Gottschalkia purinilytica: one gene and its partner. The protein of the gene in region 2 interacts with the protein of the main gene of each other region in a pairwise test. Links are inferred from orthologs where the notes say so. Each region holds a gene or a part of one and is shown on either strand. Other genes may lie near its edges. The genes, in order: ribD and CLPU_RS12040.

What was found.
Region 1: the proteins of CLPU_RS12040 (region 2) and ribD interact in binary tests that used the Escherichia coli proteins (3 or more experiments, as listed by UniProt). The link is inferred for Gottschalkia purinilytica from one-to-one orthologs.

The regions. Positions count from the first base shown.
Region 1 is NZ_LGSS01000008.1:24,816-35,988, reverse strand. What follows is about bases 4,907-7,862. They hold ribD (bifunctional diaminohydroxyphosphoribosylaminopyrimidine deaminase/5-amino-6-(5-phosphoribosylamino)uracil reductase RibD), read right to left. Parts: upstream 6,957-7,862; coding sequence 5,856-6,956; downstream 4,907-5,855. Other genes in these bases: cls (cardiolipin synthase), read left to right, coding at 7,488-7,862; CLPU_RS09210 (riboflavin synthase), read right to left, coding at 5,200-5,850; CLPU_RS09215 (bifunctional 3,4-dihydroxy-2-butanone-4-phosphate synthase/GTP cyclohydrolase II), read right to left, coding at 4,907-5,129. In the rest of the region: CLPU_RS09235 (ABC transporter permease), read left to right, coding at 1-655; CLPU_RS09230 (GNAT family N-acetyltransferase), read left to right, coding at 970-1,413; cls (cardiolipin synthase), read right to left, coding at 1,622-3,067; ribH (6,7-dimethyl-8-ribityllumazine synthase), read right to left, coding at 3,455-3,916; more of CLPU_RS09215, read right to left, coding at 3,918-4,906; more of cls, read left to right, coding at 7,863-9,002; CLPU_RS09195 (ABC-F family ATP-binding cassette domain-containing protein), read left to right, coding at 9,500-11,053. UniProt on the Escherichia coli protein: Converts 2,5-diamino-6-(ribosylamino)-4(3h)-pyrimidinone 5'-phosphate into 5-amino-6-(ribosylamino)-2,4(1h,3h)-pyrimidinedione 5'-phosphate.
Region 2 is NZ_LGSS01000012.1:70,192-81,328, reverse strand. What follows is about bases 817-3,736. They hold CLPU_RS12040 (acetyl-CoA carboxylase biotin carboxylase subunit), read right to left. Parts: upstream 2,990-3,736; coding sequence 1,643-2,989; downstream 817-1,642. Other genes in these bases: accB (acetyl-CoA carboxylase biotin carboxyl carrier protein), read right to left, coding at 2,998-3,489; accD (acetyl-CoA carboxylase, carboxyltransferase subunit beta), read right to left, coding at 817-1,621. Also shown: CLPU_RS12050 (acetyl-CoA carboxylase carboxyltransferase subunit alpha), read right to left, coding at 1-708; more of accD, read right to left, coding at 692-816; CLPU_RS12030 (coenzyme F420-0:L-glutamate ligase), read right to left, coding at 3,765-4,478; CLPU_RS12025 (ATP-binding protein), read right to left, coding at 4,967-5,710; CLPU_RS12020 (hypothetical protein), read right to left, coding at 5,970-6,158; CLPU_RS12015 (nitroreductase family protein), read left to right, coding at 6,938-7,576; CLPU_RS12010 (H-type small acid-soluble spore protein), read left to right, coding at 7,652-7,852; CLPU_RS12005 (ABC-F family ATP-binding cassette domain-containing protein), read left to right, coding at 8,069-9,625; CLPU_RS12000 (DUF2721 domain-containing protein), read right to left, coding at 9,744-10,136; CLPU_RS11995 (nitroreductase family protein), read left to right, coding at 10,326-11,120. UniProt on the Escherichia coli protein: This protein is a component of the acetyl coenzyme A carboxylase complex; first, biotin carboxylase catalyzes the carboxylation of the carrier protein and then the transcarboxylase transfers the carboxyl group to form malonyl-CoA.

The DNA of each region.
Region 1 (11,173 bases), on a different replicon or contig from region 2:
AATAAGTGGTATAGTTAACTCAAATGTAAGATGGATAGGATATAGCGGACTTGGTGATGATTTCATAACACATCAAGATACATTCGGTAAAATTACAGAGGACGAGAGAGTAGGCAGATTATATATAGATGTTAATAAAGATAAATATGAAGAAGTAAATAATGCTTTAAAAAGTATTGTAGATAAAAATGATAAAATTAAATACATGTCTTATAAGGAATATAGAGAAGAACGTGAAAAAGAGTTAAGAGGTGTAAAAGTAATTTCTATGAGTCTCGTATCTATAATAGGTTTGATAGGTATGTTTAATCTTGTAAACACTATGATAACTAGTATTTTTACAAGAAGAAAAGAGCTAGGAATGCTACAAGCAGTTGGACTCTCAAATACTCAAATGAGAAAGATGCTACAGATAGAAGGACTTTACTATGCAGCTATAAGTACTATATTGTCAGTGCCTACAGGAATAGGATTAGGATATGCATTTTATATATTATTTAAAAAGTCAGCAACGTATGCTACGTATAAGTTTCCACTAATACAAACTATATTAGTTATTATTATGTTTACTCTAACTCAGATTCTAGTTACTTATATAATAGAAAAGAATATTAGAAAAGACTCTATAGTAGATAGAATTAGATACAATGAATAACTAATACTAATGCCCTCATGTTTAACATGAGGGCATTAAATATATAATATTTAAATGATAAGACCTTGTAGTGCTCCTAATAGTTTTACATAACCTATATTTTTACTACTAAATAATAAAATATTGAGCTTTACTAGAATTGTAAAGATTAATATGTCCCTTATATGATAAAATTAATTCTATATATTTTTATTCAAAGCTTATATTAAAAATAAAAGTAATATCGAACTTATATTATATTACTAATTTTTATGATTATTAGATTAATAAATTAAGTGACTATACAAAAAGTAGCTAAGATAAGGAGAAGTATTATGAAATGGTATATTAAAAAATTTAATGAATTAAACTCAATAGAACTATATAATATTTTGAAAGAAAGAGTAGATACTTTTGTAGTTGGACAAAATCATTTATTCCAAGATTGTGATGATAAAGATATAGAGGCTTTTCATGTTATGCTTAAAGAAGGTGATAATGTATTAGCTTACTTGAGAATTTTACCACCAGGAATTTCTTATGAAGAATGTTCTTTTGGAAGGGTACTCGTTTCTAAAGACTATCGTGGTAGAGGATTTGCAAAAGAGCTGATATCTAAAACTATGGAATTCATTGATAAAGAAATTAAATTGAATAAAGTTAGAATTTCAGCACAAGAGTATCTTATTGATTTTTATAAAAATTTTGGATTCAAGGTAACTTCAGAGTTATACTATATAGATAATATTCCACATGTAGATATGTTATATAAGAGATAAATAGAAAAAATGTACTTATGACAATTATACTATTACAGCGCATAATTTTATAATCATAATATGCGTATCACTTTTAAATATAATCAAGCCTCATAAAGTAAATTTAATATACTTTTAATTTTGTATGATACTTTATGAGGTTTGATATTTAAACTTTATTTCAAATATAATGACTATGAAGTTAAACTAAAGGATAACTTTAAATTAACTATAAAATAGGTGAAAAGAGTCTTGAAAAAGATTCTTTAAATTTCATACCATTTGACCTAGAAATATATTCATCAAAGGTAATCCTTTTACAATAATTTAAATCATTTTCAAAAATATCTTTTAGCTTTAAAGAGATATCTTTATTATAAATAAATGCATTGACTTCAAAATTTAATTTGAAGCTCCTAACATCAAAGTTTGCAGTACCAACAGAAGATATACTGCTATCAACAACTATTGATTTAGCATGTAAAAAACCTTTTTTATACACATAGACTTTAGCTCCATACCCTAACAATTCTCCTGCATATGAATAAGTACTCCAATCTACAAAGGCACTGTCAGATTTGAAAGGTATCATTATCTTAACGTCGACTCCTGATATGGCAGCTATTTTAAGACATTCTAAGCTAGTTTTATCAGGTATAAAGTAAGGAGTTTGAATATATATATATTTCTTTGCAGAGTTTATCATTTTAAGAAGACCGTTTCTTACATGTTTTTCATCAGAATCAGGACCACTAGTAACAATCTGAATTCCTATGTTCTTATCTACATCTATTTTGGGATAATACCTTTTCTGATAGTTAACTTGTTCATCTGATACAAATCTCCAATCAAGTAAGAACCTTATTTGCATATCATGTACCGCATCTCCTGTTATTTTAAGGTGTGTATCTCTCCAATAACCGTTTTTTTCGTCTATACCAATACATTGATTTTCAATATTGAAACCACCAATAAATCCATAGGTACCATCAACTATGACTAATTTTCTATGATTTCTATAGTTAAGTCTAAGGCTAAAAGAATGAATTTTTGAAGGAAAGAAAGGCATAGCTTTTCCACCTGCTTCTATTAGGCTTTTAAAAAATTCTTTATTTAAATTTTTACTTCCTATAGAGTCATAAAGTAATCTTACTTTAACACCACTTTTAGCTTTTCTAGTTAAAATATCCACTATTTTTTTGGCCAAATCGTCGTTTTCTATTATGTAGTACATTAAGTGAATATGATCTTTTGCTTTTTCCAATGTATCAATAAGACTTTTAAACTTTTCCTTACCATCAACAAATATCTCAACTTCATTGTTTTGTGTAAGTATAGAATCACTACTATTTAAATGCATATTTATTATATCTTCATAGTTAATAATATCTTTATCATCGTAATTAACTTTGTTATCTTTACTATAACCTATTTGTTCTAAAGTAGAGTTATATAGAGTTTCATCTTTTTTAATTTTTGTATCAAAGGCTTTTTTTCTAGTTATATTTTGACCAAATGCAATATATAAGATAAAACCTATAACAGGAAGAAAAGTTAGAACCAGTATCCAAGCCCATGCTGTAACCGGATCTTTTCTTTCTAAAAATACTAGTATTATGCTAAATATCATATTTAAGATAAAAATACCTAGAATAATAAAAGAGAATAGATACATTATTACCTCTCCTTTTTTATATAATATTCCTATGTTTATTTTTTATATTAAACAATTTTAAATCATTTTTTGATGCTTAATATTATCTTTACTAATTTAAATTTTCCCTATAAGTCGTTATTTAATACACAATGTGAAAATATAATTAATTGGATAGATAGCAGGATATGAATAATTTTTTTTAATAATAGTAAATAGTTGGGTTACTTAAGTGTTAGACTAACTATTAATAAAAAATTAAAAGAGAAGAATAAGTTCCTAGACTAATTAGATTGATATATTTGAGATTGATTCATTTGTAACTATAAAAAATATATAAAAAGGATCAGTAATATTAAAGGAGTCTAAATTTAGTATTAATTTAAACTCCTTTAAAGTGTGTACTTATTAAAATTGTTTTAGTAGATTTGCCATTTCTATTGCAGTAACAGCAGCTTCAAATCCTTTGTTTCCAGACTTTGTACCTGCTCTTTCTATAGCTTGCTCTATAGTATCAGTAGTTAAGACTCCAAAAATTATAGGTTTTTCAGTTTCTAAAGATACACTAGCAATTCCTTTTGATACTTCACTTGAAACATAGTCAAAATGAGGAGTAGAACCTCTAATAATAGCTCCTAGACATATGATACCATCATACTTATTTGATTTTATCATTTTTTTAGAAACAAGAGGTATTTCGAAAGCTCCAGGAACCCATGAAATTTCTATGTTTTCTTGATCTACACCGTGGCGAGTTAAAGCATCAATGGCTCCCGATAGTAACTTGCTACTTATGAACTCATTGAATCTTCCAATTACTATTCCAAATTTTAAATCTTTAGCAATTAATTTACCTTCAAATACTTTCATACTATTTTGCCTCCTCAAAATCTAATATATGTCCCATTTTTTCTTTTTTTGTTTTTAGATAATATTCATTTCTCTCATTATGATTCGTTTGGATAGGAATTCTACTAACAATTTCTATACCATAGTCAGAGAGACCGCTAATTTTTCTAGGGTTGTTAGTCATTAGTTTGATTTTATTAATCCCAAGATTATTTAATATTTGAGCACTTACACTATAGTCCCTCATATCTTCAGGAAATCCTAAAGCTAAATTAGCCTCTACAGTATCCATTCCTTTGTCTTGAAGGGAATAAGCTTTTATTTTATTTATTAATCCTATGCCTCTTCCTTCTTGGCGCATGTATATTAAAACTCCTGTACCTTCATTTGCAATTTTTTGCATAGCAGAGTCAAACTGTTCACCACAATCACATCTTAAAGAACCAAAAGCGTCACCAGTAAGACATTCGGAATGAATTCTTACTAATACAGGACTATTACTGGATATATTACCTTTTACTAAAGCAACATGGTGTTCTTCATTTAGAGTATTTTCATAACCGATCATTTTGAAGTTCCCATATCTTGTAGGTAGATTGGATGTTGCTACTTTTTTTACAAGCATTTCTCTTTTTCTTCTATACGATATTAAATCAGCTATAGTAATAATTTTTAAATTATGTTTATTAACATATTTCATTAGGTCTGGAACTCTAGCCATAGATCCATCTTCATTCATAATCTCACATATAACGCCAGAGGGATAAAGACCAGATAGTTTCACCAAATCAATAGCTGCTTCTGTATGCCCGGCTCTTTCTAAGACACCACCTTTTTTAGCTTCTAAAGGAAATATATGACCAGGCTTTTTAAAGTCATTTTTATTAGAGTTTGGATCGAGAACTTTTAAAATAGTAGTAGCTCTCTCATGAGCAGATATACCAGTAGTTGTGTTTATAGCGTCAATAGATACGGTAAAAGCTGTATGATGTGAGTCAGTATTTTTATATACCATTGGTTGTATATTAAGCTCTTCTAATCTCTCTTTTATAATAGGCATACATATAAGTCCCCTACCGTATTTAGCCATGAAATTTATAGCTTCTGGAGTAACTTTCTCAGCAGACATAACTAAGTCTCCTTCATTTTCTCTATCTTCATCATCAATAACTACTACCATTTTTCCTTGTTTAATATCTTCTATTGCTTCTTCAATAGTATTAAACTTATACATTGTACTCCTCCTTTTAAAATAGAAGTTTAAAAAACTTTAGAAAATACTTTTATCTGAGAAAAACATTACTTTAGATAAATCCATATCTATTTAGAAATTCAAAGTTAATATTCTCGTTATCACTTGATTGATGTTTAATACCTAGTAGTTTTTCAACATATTTTCCAATCATGTCACATTCTAAGTTAACTTCATCACCTATTTTTCTATTAATTAAAGTAGTTATTTCTTTGGTATGAGGTATTATAGATACTTTAAATACATTTTTATCTACATAAGCTACAGTTAGACTAATACCATCAATAGCTATAGAACCTTTTTCAACAACATATTTTAATAAATTATAAGGAGCACTTATAGTAAGCCATATTGCATTACTTTCAATTTCATATCCTGATATGATTCCAGTTCCGTCAATATGTCCACTGACTAAATGCCCACCTAGTCTGTCACTAAGTTTTAAGGCTCTTTCTAAGTTGACTTTAGTTCCAATAGATAAGTGCTTTAAATTACTTCTTCTCATACTTTCAGGCATGACATCTACAGAAAGCGTACTATTGCTAAAGTCCACTACTGTTAAACACACCCCATTAGTGCTTATACTGTCTCCTAGTTTAATATCTTCAAGTATTTTTTTTGCTTTTATTATAATTTTCGAAGACTTAGAGTTACTGATTATAGATTGTATAGTACCGACTTCTTCTACAAGTCCTGTAAACATAAATATTACCCCTCCTTTTTCAGATAACCTTCTATCATGACATCACTTTCAAATGTATGCACTTTAGTGTTATATAGATTGAATGAATCTTTAATAAGATTTACACCAAAGCCACCTACAGGAGTTTTAGAACTTGATCCTCCTATAATTTTAGGAGCAATAAACATATTGACTTTATCAACTATATTTTCTTCTAATGCACTGAAGTTTAATTCACCACCACCTTCTAATAAAACACTATCAATTTTCTTATCACCTAAGGCCTTCATAAGGTAGTTTAAATCAACACGATTATTTTTTAGTGGTGCTATAATGACCTCACATCCAATATTTTCAAGGAGTTTTAACTTGTCTTTAGGAATAAGAGTTGTAGTTGCTATAATAGTTTTGGCACTAGATTTAATATTAAGTACATTTGAATCTAGGGGAATTCTTCCTTTAGTATCAATAACTATTCTTACTGGATCGGTACCTTGTTTGTTATTAAGTCTTGTATTTAAAAAGGGATTATCTTTTAAAATGGTTTCAATACCAACCATGATTCCAGAGACCTTATGCCTCAATTCATGAACATAATTTCTAGAAATACTATTTGTTATCCATTTTGAATCTCCAGTATAGGTGGCAATTTTTCCATCTAAAGTCATAGCAGATTTTAATATACAAAAGGGAGTTTTTGTAGTTATATATTTTAAGAATATTTCATTTAGTTTTTTACACTCTTCTTCCATAATGCCTGTGGTTACTTCTATCTCATTATTCTTAAGAACATTTATACCTTTTCCAGATACCAAAGGATTTGGATCTTTCATACCTATTACTACTTTTTTTATACCGCTTTTAATAATCGTATTTACACAAGGTGGAGTTTTACCATAGTGAGAACAAGGCTCAAGATTGACATACATAGTTGAACCACGAACATTTTCTGTAGCACTTGTTAATGCATTTATTTCAGCATGATAATCTCCATAGATCTTGTGATATCCTTCACCTATAATTCTATTGTCTTTAACAATAACAGCACCTACTAAAGGATTAGGATTAACATATCCTATACCTTTTTTTGCTAACTCTATAGCCTTTTTCATGTATATATTATCCATAGTTAATGCACCTCAGATTTAATAAGATATTGTAAAATAAACAATTATACCTATAATATTTGAAAATAAAAAATAGCCTTAAAGTTAAACTTCAAGGCTATTGATTACATGTTAAATATATTTACTTAGCATATTTTAATAGAATTTAGTCTATGCTAATTCAGAATATAAATAAAAAGCACATGATATATCTTCTTCCATCCAGACTGTGACTGTCGGCTTCGGAATTTCACCGAATCAACCTTACGGTTCGCGGGCTTTACCGCCGGTGGGGACTTTCACCCCGCCCTGAAGATTAAACTTATTTTATTGTTATTCTTAAAATACCATTATTTATAATAAGTGTCAATATAAATATGTTTATTATATTTCTAAAGAATATAATATAAACTAGAATTGTATTTTAACTATAAGAGGTATTTTTTACTTTTAATTTTATTTTTATTAAAATATATTCGTTTAATAAATATATTTGTGCTAAAATATTCATAATCAAAATGCTTTATATCATGAAAAAGAGAGGTAAAGTTTATGATGAGTTCTATTATAGGTCAATATAGCTTCACGAATGTATTTGGTGGACTTATGATTTTATCAATAATTACGTCTGGACTAATTATATTCTTAGAGAACAGAGATCCATCTAGAACATTAGCGTGGCTTTTATTAATATATATCCAACCAATAATAGGTATAATTATATATCTTATATTTGGACAAAACATTAGAAAAAATAAAATTAGAAGGATAGATAAAGTATATAAAGAGTATTTAGAAATTTCTAAAACAAAAGATATAGGGATAAAGATTAGAAATGAAATAAAAAATCAATTAAAGTTATTGAAAGAGAATAAAAGTTTAATAGACGGTTTTTATCATAGTGAAGTTAGTAGAAAGATTATGAAGATTAACTTAAATACATCTTTTGCCCCTATAACTTTAAAGAATGATTTAACATTATTTCATGAAGGAATAAGTAAATTCGAAAGTTTAATTAAAGATATAGAAAATGCAAAGAGATCTATAAATATAGAATATTTTATAATAAAAAAAGGTGAGATAGGAGAAAGATTAAAAAATGCTTTAATAAAAAAAGCTAAAGAAAATGTAAGAGTAAGGGTGCTTTATGATGAAGGAGGATGTTGGAGATTAGTTCTACTACATCAGAAATATTTCAGAGATATGATAAAAGCAGGAATTGAAGTAAAGCCATTTTTACCCTCAAGATTACCTTTTATGGCGAGAAAACTTAACTATAGAAATCACAGAAAAATAGCTGTAATAGATGGCAACATAGGATATGTTGGTGGTATAAACGTAGGAGATGAATATTGTCATAAGAGTCCTAGATTTGGTTTCTGGAGAGATACACATATGAGGATATATGGTAAAGCATCCGAAGGACTTAATACTATATTTATTACAGACTGGTATATTGCTACAGGAGAAGTTATAACGGAAAGGGAAGTAGACTTAGACATAAACGATATAAAGGGAACAATACCAATCCAAATAATATCAAGTGGACCAGATACGAAATGGGAAAGTATAAAACAAGCATTTTTTACGGCTATAACTAATGCTAAAAAATGTGTGTATATATACACACCTTATTTTGTACCAGATGAAGCTATGCTTTCAGCTTTAAAAAATGCAATACTTTCTGGTGTAGATGTAAAAATAATGTTTCCTTCAATATCTGATCATAGAATAGTTCATAAAGCCTCATATACTTATTTTGAAGATATATTAAGATCAGGTGGAAAAATTTATTTATATAAAAAAGGCTTTTTACATTCTAAAACTGTGATTGTAGACGATGATATGGCATCTGTTGGAACTACTAATATGGATGTAAGAAGTTTTAACATTAACTTTGAAGTTAATGGATTTATATATGATACTAGAACTGTAGATGAACTTAAAGTACAGTATTTAAAAGATCTTCAAGACTGTGTAGAATTTACTTATCAAGACTATAAAGATAGATCAATATTGGAAAAAATTCAAGGTTCAGCTGCTAGGCTATTTTCACCTATACTATAGAAAATTATGAAAATACTAATATATTAAATATTTTTTTATTAATTACAGATCACATAAATGTATAATTAAGTAATTTGTTATTTACTTTTGATTTGTTTATATATATAATATATTTAATTAACAAATTTTATTTTGAAGGAGATGGAGTCTATCATGAGTAATATTGTAGTTTTTTTAATTGGCTAGCTATTAACATAGGGAGAAGTGCGTCCTTTTTTAGCTACTAATTAAATAAAAACTACAATGTGAATGATAAGACTCTTTTTTGTTGCAATTAATTCCTATAAGCTTATTAAATTATAGAACTTTTTTTATATAAATTTAGTTTTATAATGTTGATTTGTTGCAAGTATAAAGTCTTTCTTTATACTTTTATTTTTTATATGAGCTTTATAGGAACTTTTATGCACTTTAATAATAATATTGATAAATATTTTTAGGAAAGAGGAGTTTTTAACATCCTCTTTCCTTTTTTTATTTCAAGGAGGTATATATATATGAGTATTTTAAATGTTGAAAATCTAAGTTTTGGATTTGGAGATAAAGTATTATTAAGAAATGCATCTTTTCGTATGGTGAAAGGAGAACATGCAGGACTTGTAGGAGCTAATGGTGCAGGAAAAACCACACTTTTCAATATTTTGACAGGTAAACTTATTCCTGATGAAGGAAGAGTATATCGGCAGCCATCTATTAACATAGGATATCTTGATCAGCTTTCAGGACTTGAAAAGGGCTATACTATTAGAGAAACTCTTAAGTCTGCATTTGATGAACTTTTTCAAATAGAAAAAGAAATGCTAGAAGTAGCTGATAAACTTTCTAATGTCAATGGTAGTGAAAGTGAAAAACTTTTAAATAGATTTGGAAGACTTCAAGATATTTTATATGCAAGTGATTTTTATAGAATAGATAGTCTTGTAGATAATACGGCTAATGGACTTGGTTTAGATATACTAGGGATGGATACTTCTGTTGATAAGTTAAGTGGTGGTCAAAGGACTAAGGTAAAGCTTGCAAAGCTTCTTCTTAGAAGTCCTGATATTTTATTTTTAGATGAACCTACTAACTATTTGGATAAAGAACACATAGAGTGGTTATCCAACTATTTAAAGGATTATCCTAAAAATTTTATGGTTATATCTCATGATACAGAATTTCTAAATAATATAACAAATGTAATTTATAATATTGAATTTGCTAATTTGAAACGATATCCTGGAAACTATAATGAATTTTTAAAGCTTAAAGATAGTGAATCTAAAAGGTATATTGAGCAGTACAATAAACAACAACAAGAAATTGCACGTCTAGAAGATTTCATAAGTAAGAATATTGTGAGAGCTTCCACGAGTAAAAGAGCTAAAAGTAGAAGGAAACAGCTGGATAAAATAGAGAGACTTGAAAAGCCAAAAACACTTTCAAAACCTTCATTTTCATTTTTGCAATCTAGAGAGTCAGGAAAGCTTATATTTAAAAGTTCAGGCATGGATATAGGATATAACTATCCTATAATAAGCAATCTAAACTTGAATCTTATGAAAGGAGAAAAAATTGCTATTACAGGTTGTAATGGTATTGGAAAATCGACTTTATTGAAAACTATTCTAGGTATTATTCCTTCACTAAAAGGAAAAGTTGAGCTGGGGGATTACCTTTATCCGATATATTTTGAACAAGAATCAGCTACAAGTAATAATACTCCTGTTGAAGAAATATGGAATGAATTTCCTCAAAAAAGCCAGAAAGAAATAAGAGAGGCTCTTGCAAAATGTGGACTTAGTCAGAAACACGTCCTTCAAAAGATGTCCACATTAAGTGGGGGAGAGCAAGCTAAAGTGAGAATATGTAAGCTCATGATGAAACCAAGTAACTGGATTATTTTCGATGAACCTACAAATCATCTAGATGTAGATGCAAAATCAGCCTTAAAAGAAGCACTTATAAATTATGATGGAACGATACTTCTTGTTTGCCATGAGAAAGAATTTTATCAAGATTGGATAACAGGATTATGGAATATAGAAGAACATATTATTAGCTCACTATAATCAAAAAAATATAAAATATATATAAATATGATAAATAAATCTAAACTCACTTATAAAATTATAAGTGAGTTTTTTATAAGTATTATAAGATTATTAAATGAAGAAAGAATAATATTTTAC
Region 2 (11,137 bases):
TAATATACTTGCAAGTCCTTCAGGTGTTATAACCGAATATATAGAGTGCTCTAACATAGCTACTTTATCTGATACGCCTAGTGCTAAAGCTCCACCACTTCCACCTTCACCAATAACTATAGATATAACTGGAGTTTTTAGCTTACTCATTTCTAAAAGGTTCATAGCTATTGCTTCTCCTTGACCTCTTTCCTCAGCTCCTAGTCCACAGAAGGCTCCTGCCGTGTCTATAAAAGTAACTATAGGTCTTTTAAACTTTTCCGCTTGTTTCATAAGTCTCAAAGCTTTTCTATATCCTTCTGGATGTGGCATTCCGAAATTTCTCTTTATATTTTCCTTTGTATCTTTCCCTTTCTGATGTCCTATAACAGTCACAGGTACTCCTTCTAGTATTCCTATTCCTCCAACTATAGAACTATCATCTGCATATAGCCTATCTCCATGAAATTCTATAAAATTTGGTACTATTCTTTCTATATACTGTAAAGTCGTTGGTCTTTCCTGTGCTCTCGCTATTTTAACTTTTTGCCAAGGAGTTAGATTAGTATATATCTCTTTCTTCATTTTTTCTACTTTATTTTTTAAAATATTTATTTCTTCAGATAAATCTACATCTTTATCCTTAGCAAAGCACTCTAATTCATAGATTTTATTTTGTAATTCTACTATAGGCTTTTCAAATTCAAGGGTATTATTCAACTCCTTCACCCCCTAATGAGTGAATAAATAGTATATTAGCTAATGTATCTTTCATGTCTTTCCTATGAACTATTTTATCTACAAATCCTTTTTCTTGTAAGAACTCAGCTTTTTGAAATCCATCTGGTAACTTTTGTCTTATCGTTTGTTCTATAACTCTAGGCCCTGCAAAACCTATTAAGGCTTTAGGCTCTGAAATTATTATATCTCCTAACATAGCAAAGCTAGCAGTTACTCCTCCAGTAGTTGGATCAGTAAGAACAGATATATAAGGTAGTCCTTCTTCTCCTAATTTTCCTAATGCAGCTGATGTTTTTGCCATTTGCATTAAAGACAGTATACCCTCTTGCATCCTTGCTCCTCCTGATGCAGAAAATATAATCACAGGTAACCTCTTCTCAATAGCTTTTTCTATAGCTCTAGTAATTTTTTCTCCAACTACTGATCCCATACTTCCCATCATAAATTTAGAATCCATAACACAAATTACACATGGGTTATCTTTTATTTTTCCTTCTCCGGTTATAACAGCATCTTCTAAATTAGATTGAGCTTTAGCTTTATCAATTTTTTCCTCATATTCAGGAAAATCAATAGGATTAGCTGAACTCATATCTTTATCGTATTCTACAAATGTACCTTCATCTATTATTAAATTTATACGTTCTTTTCCACCAATTCTAAAGTGATGATTACATTTTGTACATATGTTAAAGTTATCAGCTATATCCTTTTTTAATACTATTTCTTCACATTCACCACATCTTGCCCATATATTCTCATCTAGCTTTATTTCAATCTTTTCTTTCTTATCTTCACTATTATTAGTTTTATACTCCATATCATAGGAAGTTTTATTCTTACTTTGATATAGAGTTATCGTTGCATATTTTTTCTTTTTTTGGAACAAGTCTTTTAGCATATTGTTCCTCCTCTCAACCATTTACCTTGATATTATCTCTTTTTCTAGAAAAGATGTATCTATCTTATTTTTTACAAAGCTTTCATTCTCCAGTATTTGTTTATGAAACTCTATATTAGTATGAATTCCTGTTATTATAGTCTCATCTAAAGCTCTTTTCATTCTACTTATGGCTTCTTCTCTATTACTTCCCCACACTATTAATTTGCCTATCATTGAATCATAAGTAGGTGGTATTTTATATCCGCTATATATATGACTATCTATTCGAGTACCATATCCTCCAGGAATAAGTAAATCTTCTATAGTTCCTGGAGATGGTCTAAAGTTCTTGTCAGTATCTTCGGCATTAATTCTACATTCTATAGCATGACCATTTATTTTAATATTATCTTGACTAACTTCTAGTTTTTCTCCATAAGCTATTCTAATTTGCTCTTTTATTAGGTCCAAACCTGTTATTAGTTCTGTTACGGGATGTTCTACCTGAATCCTAGTATTCATCTCTATAAAATAAAAGTTATTATATTTATCTAATAAAAATTCAATTGTCCCAGCACTTACATAATTAACTGCTTTAGCTGCTTTTAACGCTGATTCCCCCATTTTGCTTCTAAGGTCATCTTTCATAATACTACAAGGTGCTTCTTCTATAACCTTTTGATTTCTTCTTTGTAATGAGCAATCTCTTTCTCCCAAGTGAATTGTATTCCCATACTTGTCAGCAAGTATCTGAAATTCTATGTGTCTTGGCTCTTCTATAAATTTCTCTACATACATTAAGTCATCATTAAATGCAGACTTAGCTTCAGCTTTAGCAGTGTCAAACTTTTCTATGAATTCCTCTTCATTATATACAATTCTCATTCCTCTACCACCACCGCCGCTAGCAGCTTTAATCATGACAGGAAATTTAATTTCTTTTGCTACTTTTAAAGCCTCCGATGAATCTGTAGTAGAACTCTCAGATCCTGGTACAACAGGTACACCTGCTTCTATCATAGTTTTTCTAGCCTCTGATTTGTTTCCCATTTTGTTTATATGTTCTTCATCAGGACCTATAAATGTTATATCATGCATCTTACATACTTCTACGAGTTTTGGATTTTCTGATAGAAATCCATATCCTGGATGTATAGCCTCTGAATTAGTTATTAATGCAGCAGTTATTATATTTTTTATATCCAGATAACTTTTAGAAGAGTTAGCAGGGCCTATACATATAGCTTCGTCAGCCATGTGAACATGCAAGGAATCTCTATCTATATCCGAATATACTGCTACTGTTTCAATTCCCATTTCCTTACATGCTCTTATAATTCTTAAAGCTATTTCACCTCTATTGGCTATAAGTATTTTTTTAAACATTTATCAAACTACCTCCTAATTATCATCAAAGGCTGGTCATATTCTACTATATCTTCATTTTCTACTAAAATTTCAAATATTTCTCCTGAAACTTCACTTTCAATTTCATTCATTATTTTCATAGCCTCTATTATACAAAGAGTTTGACCCTCGTTTACTTTACTTCCTACTTTAACAAAAGGCTCTGCATCTGGGCTAGATGCTCCATAAAAAGTCCCCACTATTGGAGATTTAATTATATACATATCCTCTGATAAAGCTCTTTCATCATCTTCTACATTTAAATCTTTTACTTCTATAACTTCATCTTTATCCTCTATATCTTGTATTTCATCTTTTATAACATGTGATTGACTATATACCTTAGTATTCTTAGTTTCTGAAACTTCACTATTTTTTGAAATACTTATTTTAAAATTTCCATTTTCTATATCAACTTTATCTATTTTGGTCTTATCAATTGTTAATATTAAATCTTTTATATCTTTTATATCCACCATCTATTCCTCCTAGGATAGTTTGTTGTATGATTTTAGTACCTACTACTAATAGTTGTTCCCATTGTATCATATTATTCTTACCTTTGGCAATTAGAAATAAAGTAGAATACTGTCATATTGTAAAAAAACTCCTTTTTAAAGTATAATTTTATTACTTAATAGTAATTAATATAATAGTTTCAATTAAAATAAATATCCATAAGCCTCGCTTATGGATCTCTCTATGTAACAAAAAACTACCTATGCAGGTAGTCTTTTCTTATCTAATTAATATATTATTTTAATTCTCTTATTATTCCCATAGGAGTCTGTTCTCCCCCTTGACCTAAAGGATTGTCCTTTAAAATTTTAATCAATTCTTCAGTATCTATACTATCATGAGATACACCTAAAATATTTCCTCCAATATCATTTATATCTACTACAGCTACTTTTACATTGCCTAAAGACTCACTTAAAGTTTTAGCTACTTGATCAGGATTTTTAGGTCCCAAAACTACATGAGTATCATAAGGAGGAATAGTTCCTTCCGTAGGTCCATCAATTGAACGAGCTTTGTATCCAGCTATACGATAAAAGTCTCCTCTTCTTCTAAAAAGCACCTTAGTAATAGCTCCTATAATAGACGCAAATAAAATTCTTAATACACCACATTCTCTTAAAGCCATCTCCATAGTTTCAGGCATTCCTAAGCCTATCCCTGCAGGAGTTTTCGTAACAAATTTAGATAAAAATACAGCTAAAGAGCTTGGCTTAATATCTTTTAAAGGAATAGCTCTCCCTTGAGTAATAGCAATAATCTTCTCTGTTACAAATACTATATCGTCATTTTCTATTTTGTCTTTTACATATTTACAAACTACATCTACAATATTATCATCTTTAGTAATTAAGTGAGTTTTTACAGGGATACGAACAAATTTTCTTTCACTTAACTCAATACTTAGTTCTTTTCCTTTATTGGCCATCATTGGTTGAAATTGGTCCATAAAATATCCTCCTGTTACATTTAAAATACACATTATTTTAAATTATCTTTTTAAAGTTACCTCAATTTATATTATAAACTATATCTTTAATATTTCTATTAAATTTATTCTAACTTTAATTATATCCTATAAGTTTAACAATTTTATTAAATTTATCTTAATATTTTTTTAATTTTTATAGGTGGTTGTCTATTCAAGCAAATTATATATAAGATATTCAATATAATATTAAAAATAAGTAACTTTTTAATAAATTTATCTCTTTATATTGTAAGATAGATTTATATAAAGGTCTATAGTCTTCTTTTATTTAAACATAATTTATCAAGGAAAGAAATTATGTTAAATTAGTATTAATACTAATTCTTTAAAATCATATCCATAAATTATTAAGCTAGATATAATAAAAAAACACTGTCAATATCATTAAACCTAATTGATATTAACAATGTTTTTATAATTATAAAAATAAAATATAAAATCTTCTATTAGTGTTCTTGTTTTTCTCCATTTATAGTTATCCTAACTTTTTTTACTTCTAAATTTTTACCTGATAATCTTACTGCCTCTTCTGCTGCCATAACTATTCCAGTACAACATGGTACTTCCATATGTGCTACAGTTATTCCTTTTATGTCATTTAACTTAATCATATTAGTAAGCTTTTCAATATAAAATTTTATATCATCAAGTTTTGGGCATCCTACTACTACTGATTTGTTTTTTAATAAATCTAAATGAAAGTTAGGGTAAGCAAAAGGTACACAATCTGCCGCAATCAGTAACTCCCTACCATCTAGAAAAGGAGCAAGCTCTGAAACTAGTTTTAATTGTACTGGCCACTGAGTTAATTGTGGTTTGATCTTTATTTCTATGTCCCCTGATGATATTGATTGATGACTTTCATCACTATTTGATTGTCTATTTAAAACCATAGTTCTAGTTCCTGGACATCCGCCACCTATATTATGATTACTCTTAGAAGCTTTCATATTATTTAGATGATCTTCAACTGCCTTTTCATCAAATTCATCAGCATCTCTTTCTATTAGCTTTATAGCATCTTTAGGACAATGTCCTAAACAGTTTCCAAGACCATCGCAAAGATTATCTGCTATAAGCTTTGCTTTACCATTTACTATTCTTATAGCTCCCTCTTCACATTTTGGAATACAAAGTCCACAACCATCACATTTTTCTTCATCTATCTCTAAAATTTTTCTAATAGCCATATCTAACCACTCCTTCTTCGTATTAATACTTTAAATATATTAATATCTAAAATGTAAATTATATTTAAGTTAATCTTTAATTATTTTCGTTCTAAATTAAATACTCAAATTTCTTTATACCAAATATTATATATTAATTATAACCTTTGTGTATAAGCTAAATATGTGAATTAAAACAAAAAAAAGTGTGAGATTAATCACACAAAAAAGCTATTGGAATAAATAAGAATAAATCTTTAATTACACCAATAGCCTAATATTATAAAAACAATCCTTCTACTACAATTTCTTGATCTGGTAAATCTGAAACCCTATCAGATAATTTTATTGTTATTGTATCTTCCGTTTCAGCATCTTCAAATAAATATACAGTATATTCTTCTACTTCATATTTTTTATATTCTTTAGGATCCACCGGTTCCTTTAGCCTTACAAATATCTCTGGCAAGGAACCTCAGCAACTACCTAAAAGTTCCTTATCTATCGTTATATTATTTCTTCTTCTCCCTCTCAAAACATCTTTTACTTCATCATCTATTATAATATTCATCATAACCCTCCACTCAAGTAGAATTTATGTTTATAATATACCCACTTATAAATATAACCTACCAAATATATTCTTAAAATATCTCTACTATAAAACTCAGAGGTTTATATAGTATAAATTATGTATCTTATTAGTTAAAACTATTACAGGCAATTATTTACTAAATAAATTTTTAAAAATTATTCTTACATAAATTATTAAAACTCAACTTAGTCCATCATAATATTTAATATATTATAAGTTAGTTTTCTATGAATATCTAGTTTTAACTTCAACGAAAATTTTTCCATACATTTCCACCATAGTTTCTTTCTATTAATACTCTAGTTAAAAAGCTTAAAATATAATAATTTTTAAACTTATTTTCTGTTAGTTATATTTTTATTTATATGTAATTATTTTAACATACGATCTAGATAATATTCTTTTTTAGTATGTAAATATTATAGTATAATTTAATGTAAATAAAAGTTTTTATATAAATGTCTATTTTTTTACTCAAAGTTATCATATATATTTTTAGACTTCAAATAATAAATATACAATACTTTATTTTAAGTATTATATTTCTATATTTTAAATATCTTATACTATTTAACTATATATGATAAATTAGTAAATATTTTAAAGTTAAACTTTAATTTGAAATGTATTTTTTATAGTCAAGGAGGAATAATATGAGTAATTTAGATTTCATCTATAAAAGACATAGTGTAAGAAAGTTCAAAGACAGAGATGTTCCTATTGAAGACTTAAAAGAAATTTTAAAAGCAGCTACATATGCTCCTTCAGGCAAAAACCTTCAGAACTGGCACTTTGTAGTAATAAAAAATAAAGAAAAAATAAATCAACTAGCCGAAATAGTAGAGAAAAAAAATGAAGAACTTGCTAGTTCTACTTCAGATGAAGAGCTAAGTAAGAGCTTTAGAAAATATGTTAAATATCACACTGTATTTAAAAATGCTCCTATAGTAATATTAGTCTATGCTGGACCTTATCCTATTACTGGCATTGATCTTCTAAAATCTAAGGGATTATCTAATGAAGAACTAGAATATTATTCAAAACCATCACCAGGTATTCAAAATATAGCTGCTGCAATGGAAAATCTTCTTTTAGCTGCCGCTAATATGGGATATGGCACTTGCTGGATGACTGGACCGATATATGCTGGTAAAGAAATAGAGAACTTTATAGGATTAAAAAAAGAAGATTATCATCTAGCTGCTATTACACCCCTTGGAGTTCCTGAAGATTCAAAGATAATTAGTCCTCCTAGAAAACCGCTAGAAGATGTAATAACTATCATAGATTAGAAAATTTTTATAAGGATATTTTCTTTCTTTTATTCCAAACTATAAGTATAGGATATAATGAAAGGAGGAAAATTTATGTTTCTTTATAGAGCAGATAGTATCCTTAATGGAAATCAAAATATAAAAGTAACATATAAAAATAAAGAAGTATGGCTTGAAAGTTTAGATAGCCGTAGTGGTGAAGCTGAAGTTAAAATGCTTGATAGTAATGAAGTAATAAAAGTTCCAGTAAGTGAATTAAAAAATCATGGGCCTCAAATAGAAGGACTTAAATAAATTTATAATGGATTTTTATACTAAATAGTTTCTTAAGGTGTCGGCAAAGTCGACACCTTTTAATTTTTTAATATAATCTTTAAATAAGAAATGTTGATTATTTAATATTGTAACTATACATACTTTAATTCTATCAAATTTTACTTTGAAACAACTGTTAGCTCGTATATAATTTACTATGTAATATATGATTAATGTTAACGAAGGGAGTACAAGATGAGTATTTTAACAGTAAAAAATCTAAGTCATGGATTTGGAAATCGAGCAATTTTAAATGATGTTTCTTTTAGACTTTTAAAAGGTGAACATATTGGTCTTATTGGAGCAAATGGTGAAGGTAAGTCTACTTTTATGAATATAATAACTAGAAAGTTAGAACCAGATGAAGGTCAAGTTGAATGGGCAAAACGAGTTAGGATCGGTTATTTAGATCAACATACTGTACTTGAAAGAGGTTTAACTATACGTGACGTCCTAAAAAATGCATTTAAATATCTTTTTGACCTTGAAATAGAAATGAATCAAATATGTGAAAAGATGGGAGAAGCTAGCCCAGAAGAATTAGAGCAAATGCTTGAAGAATTAGGAACAATTCAAGATACATTAACAAATAATGATTTTTACATTATAGATTCAAAAGTTGAAGAAATTGGTCGTGGTCTAGGTCTAGATGATATTGGACTTGACAAGGACGTACAAGATCTTAGTGGAGGACAAAGAACTAAAGTCCTACTTGCCAAATTACTTCTTGAAAAGCCAGACATACTTCTTTTAGATGAACCTACAAACTATTTAGATGAAAAGCATATAGAATGGCTAAAACGTTATTTACTAGAATACGAAAATGCTTTTATCCTTATTTCACATGATATTCCTTTTTTAAATAGTGTTATTAATATTATATATCATGTAGAAAATCAAGAACTAAATCGTTATGTTGGAAACTATGATGATTTTCTTAGGGTCTACGAAGCAAAAAAACAACAATTAGAAGTAGCTTATAAAAAGCAACAACAAGAAATTGCGTCTCTTAAAGATTTCGTTGCTAGGAATAAGGCACGTGTATCTACTAGAAATATGGCAATGTCAAGACAGAAAAAATTAGACAAGATGGAAATTATAGAACTTGCAAGAGAAAAGCCTAAACCTGAATTTAAGTTTAAAGAAGCTAGAACCTCGGGAAAAATTATCTTTGAAACAAATAACCTAGTCATAGGATACGATGAGCCACTCTCTAAACCTCTAAACTTGGTCATGGAACGTGGACAAAAAGTCGCACTTGTTGGAGCAAATGGAATTGGGAAAACTACGTTATTAAGAAGTATACTTGGTGAAATAAAGCCGAGTTCTGGTTCTGTCCTACTTGGTGATTACCTAAACATAGGTTATTTTGAACAAGAAATTAAAGAAGCAAATTATAATACTTGTATCGAAGAAATCTGGGAGTGCTTCCCATCTCTTAGTCAATATGAAGTTCGAGCTGCTCTTGCAAAGTGCGGTTTAACAACTGAACATATAGAAAGTAAAGTAGTTGTTTTAAGTGGTGGTGAGCAAGCTAAAGTACGTTTATGTAAGCTCATTAATAAAGATACTAATCTTTTAGTTTTAGATGAACCAACAAACCATCTTGATGTAGATGCAAAAGAAGAGCTTAAACGTGCCCTTAAAGCATATAAAGGAAGTATTCTTATTACATGTCACGAACCTGAATTTTATAAAGATATTGTAACCGATACTTGGAATTGTGAATCTTGGACAACAAAATATTTTTAAAATAAAATATATTTAACTCACAGTTGTTTATTTATCTTGCCAAAATTATATTAGTTTATATTCTCTTTATAATCTTGGCAAGGTTTTAATTAAAATTTCTATCATTATTACATAATTTTTATTTCTCTTCACAATCACTTAATTGAATATTTAGTGCATGAATAGAAATAGTCAATTCTTTTATTGATAATGCTAAAGAACTCATCAACAAGATAAGTGCTAATCCAAAAGTGATATTAGCTATTAAAGCTCTATCTTGAAAAATCATAAACATAGAAAAAACACACAGAAAGAAAGATAATACACCTAGAACTTGCATATTTCTAATAATCCTAATTCTCTTTTTTAGATTATCTATCTGTTCTGATAGTTTTTCATCAGGAATTTCCTTATGCTTATCATAAAGTTTTCTAACTAATTCTGCTAATACTAAAAAACGATTAGTATAAGCAAGTAATAATAGTGAAATTGCCGGAAATAATAATGCTGGTGTAGTCAAAGTTAATTTCATAATAATTACTCCTTGTATAAAATTTATATATGTAAATTCTTATAATATGTATAAGATATATTAATTATATGTTTTATCATTCTATAATAATATAATTGTATATATGTTTTACCACTTTATTCATATATAATTTTATACACTTATTATATTAAATTAAATCATAAGAAATTTTAAGTAAGGAGGAATTATATGAATTTATTTGATGCTATTTATTTAAGAAAGTCTATACGAAAATATAATCCACAAAAACTTTCTAAAGATTTATTAATAGAAATCGAAAACTTAGCAAATTCATCAAATGTACTTTACGAAGAAATTGATATGAAAGTTCATTTAGTAGAAGATGGAGAAAAAATACAAAAAATTATAAAAGGGATTATTGGAAGTTATGGTAAAATAATAGCCCCTCATTATCTAGTAGTAACTTCGGAAGAAAAAGACGGACATCTTGAAAATGTGGGATTCGCTATTGAAGAAGTAATTCTAAAGCTTACAACAATGGGAATAGCAACTTGTTGGATTGGAGGACATATAAAACCTGAGCTTTTATATGATATAGTAGATATTCCACAAAATCATGCACCTGTTATTTTAGTATCCTTTGGATATCCAAAAAATAAAGAAACTTTTTTAAGACAAACATCTCATGAAAATAAAAGAAAAAAGTTATCTGAAATTATAGAAGAAAAATCAAACGATACATGGGATAATATATTAGACGCTGCTAGAGTTGCTCCATCTGCTGTAAATAGTCAGCCTTGGAGATTTGTTGTTGAAGATCAAGCTATACATACTTATGTAGTTAAAAGATCTAATTTCATAACAAAAAAAGTGTTAGAAAGAATTAACCAAATTGATATAGGTATTGCATTAAGTCATATCAATATAGCTTCAAGTCATTTTGACAAAAATATAGAATTTAAAAAATTACATCAATCATCCAACAATAAAAATAACTATGTTATGAGTGTCGTAGATGTATAGATTTACATCTTAAAGTT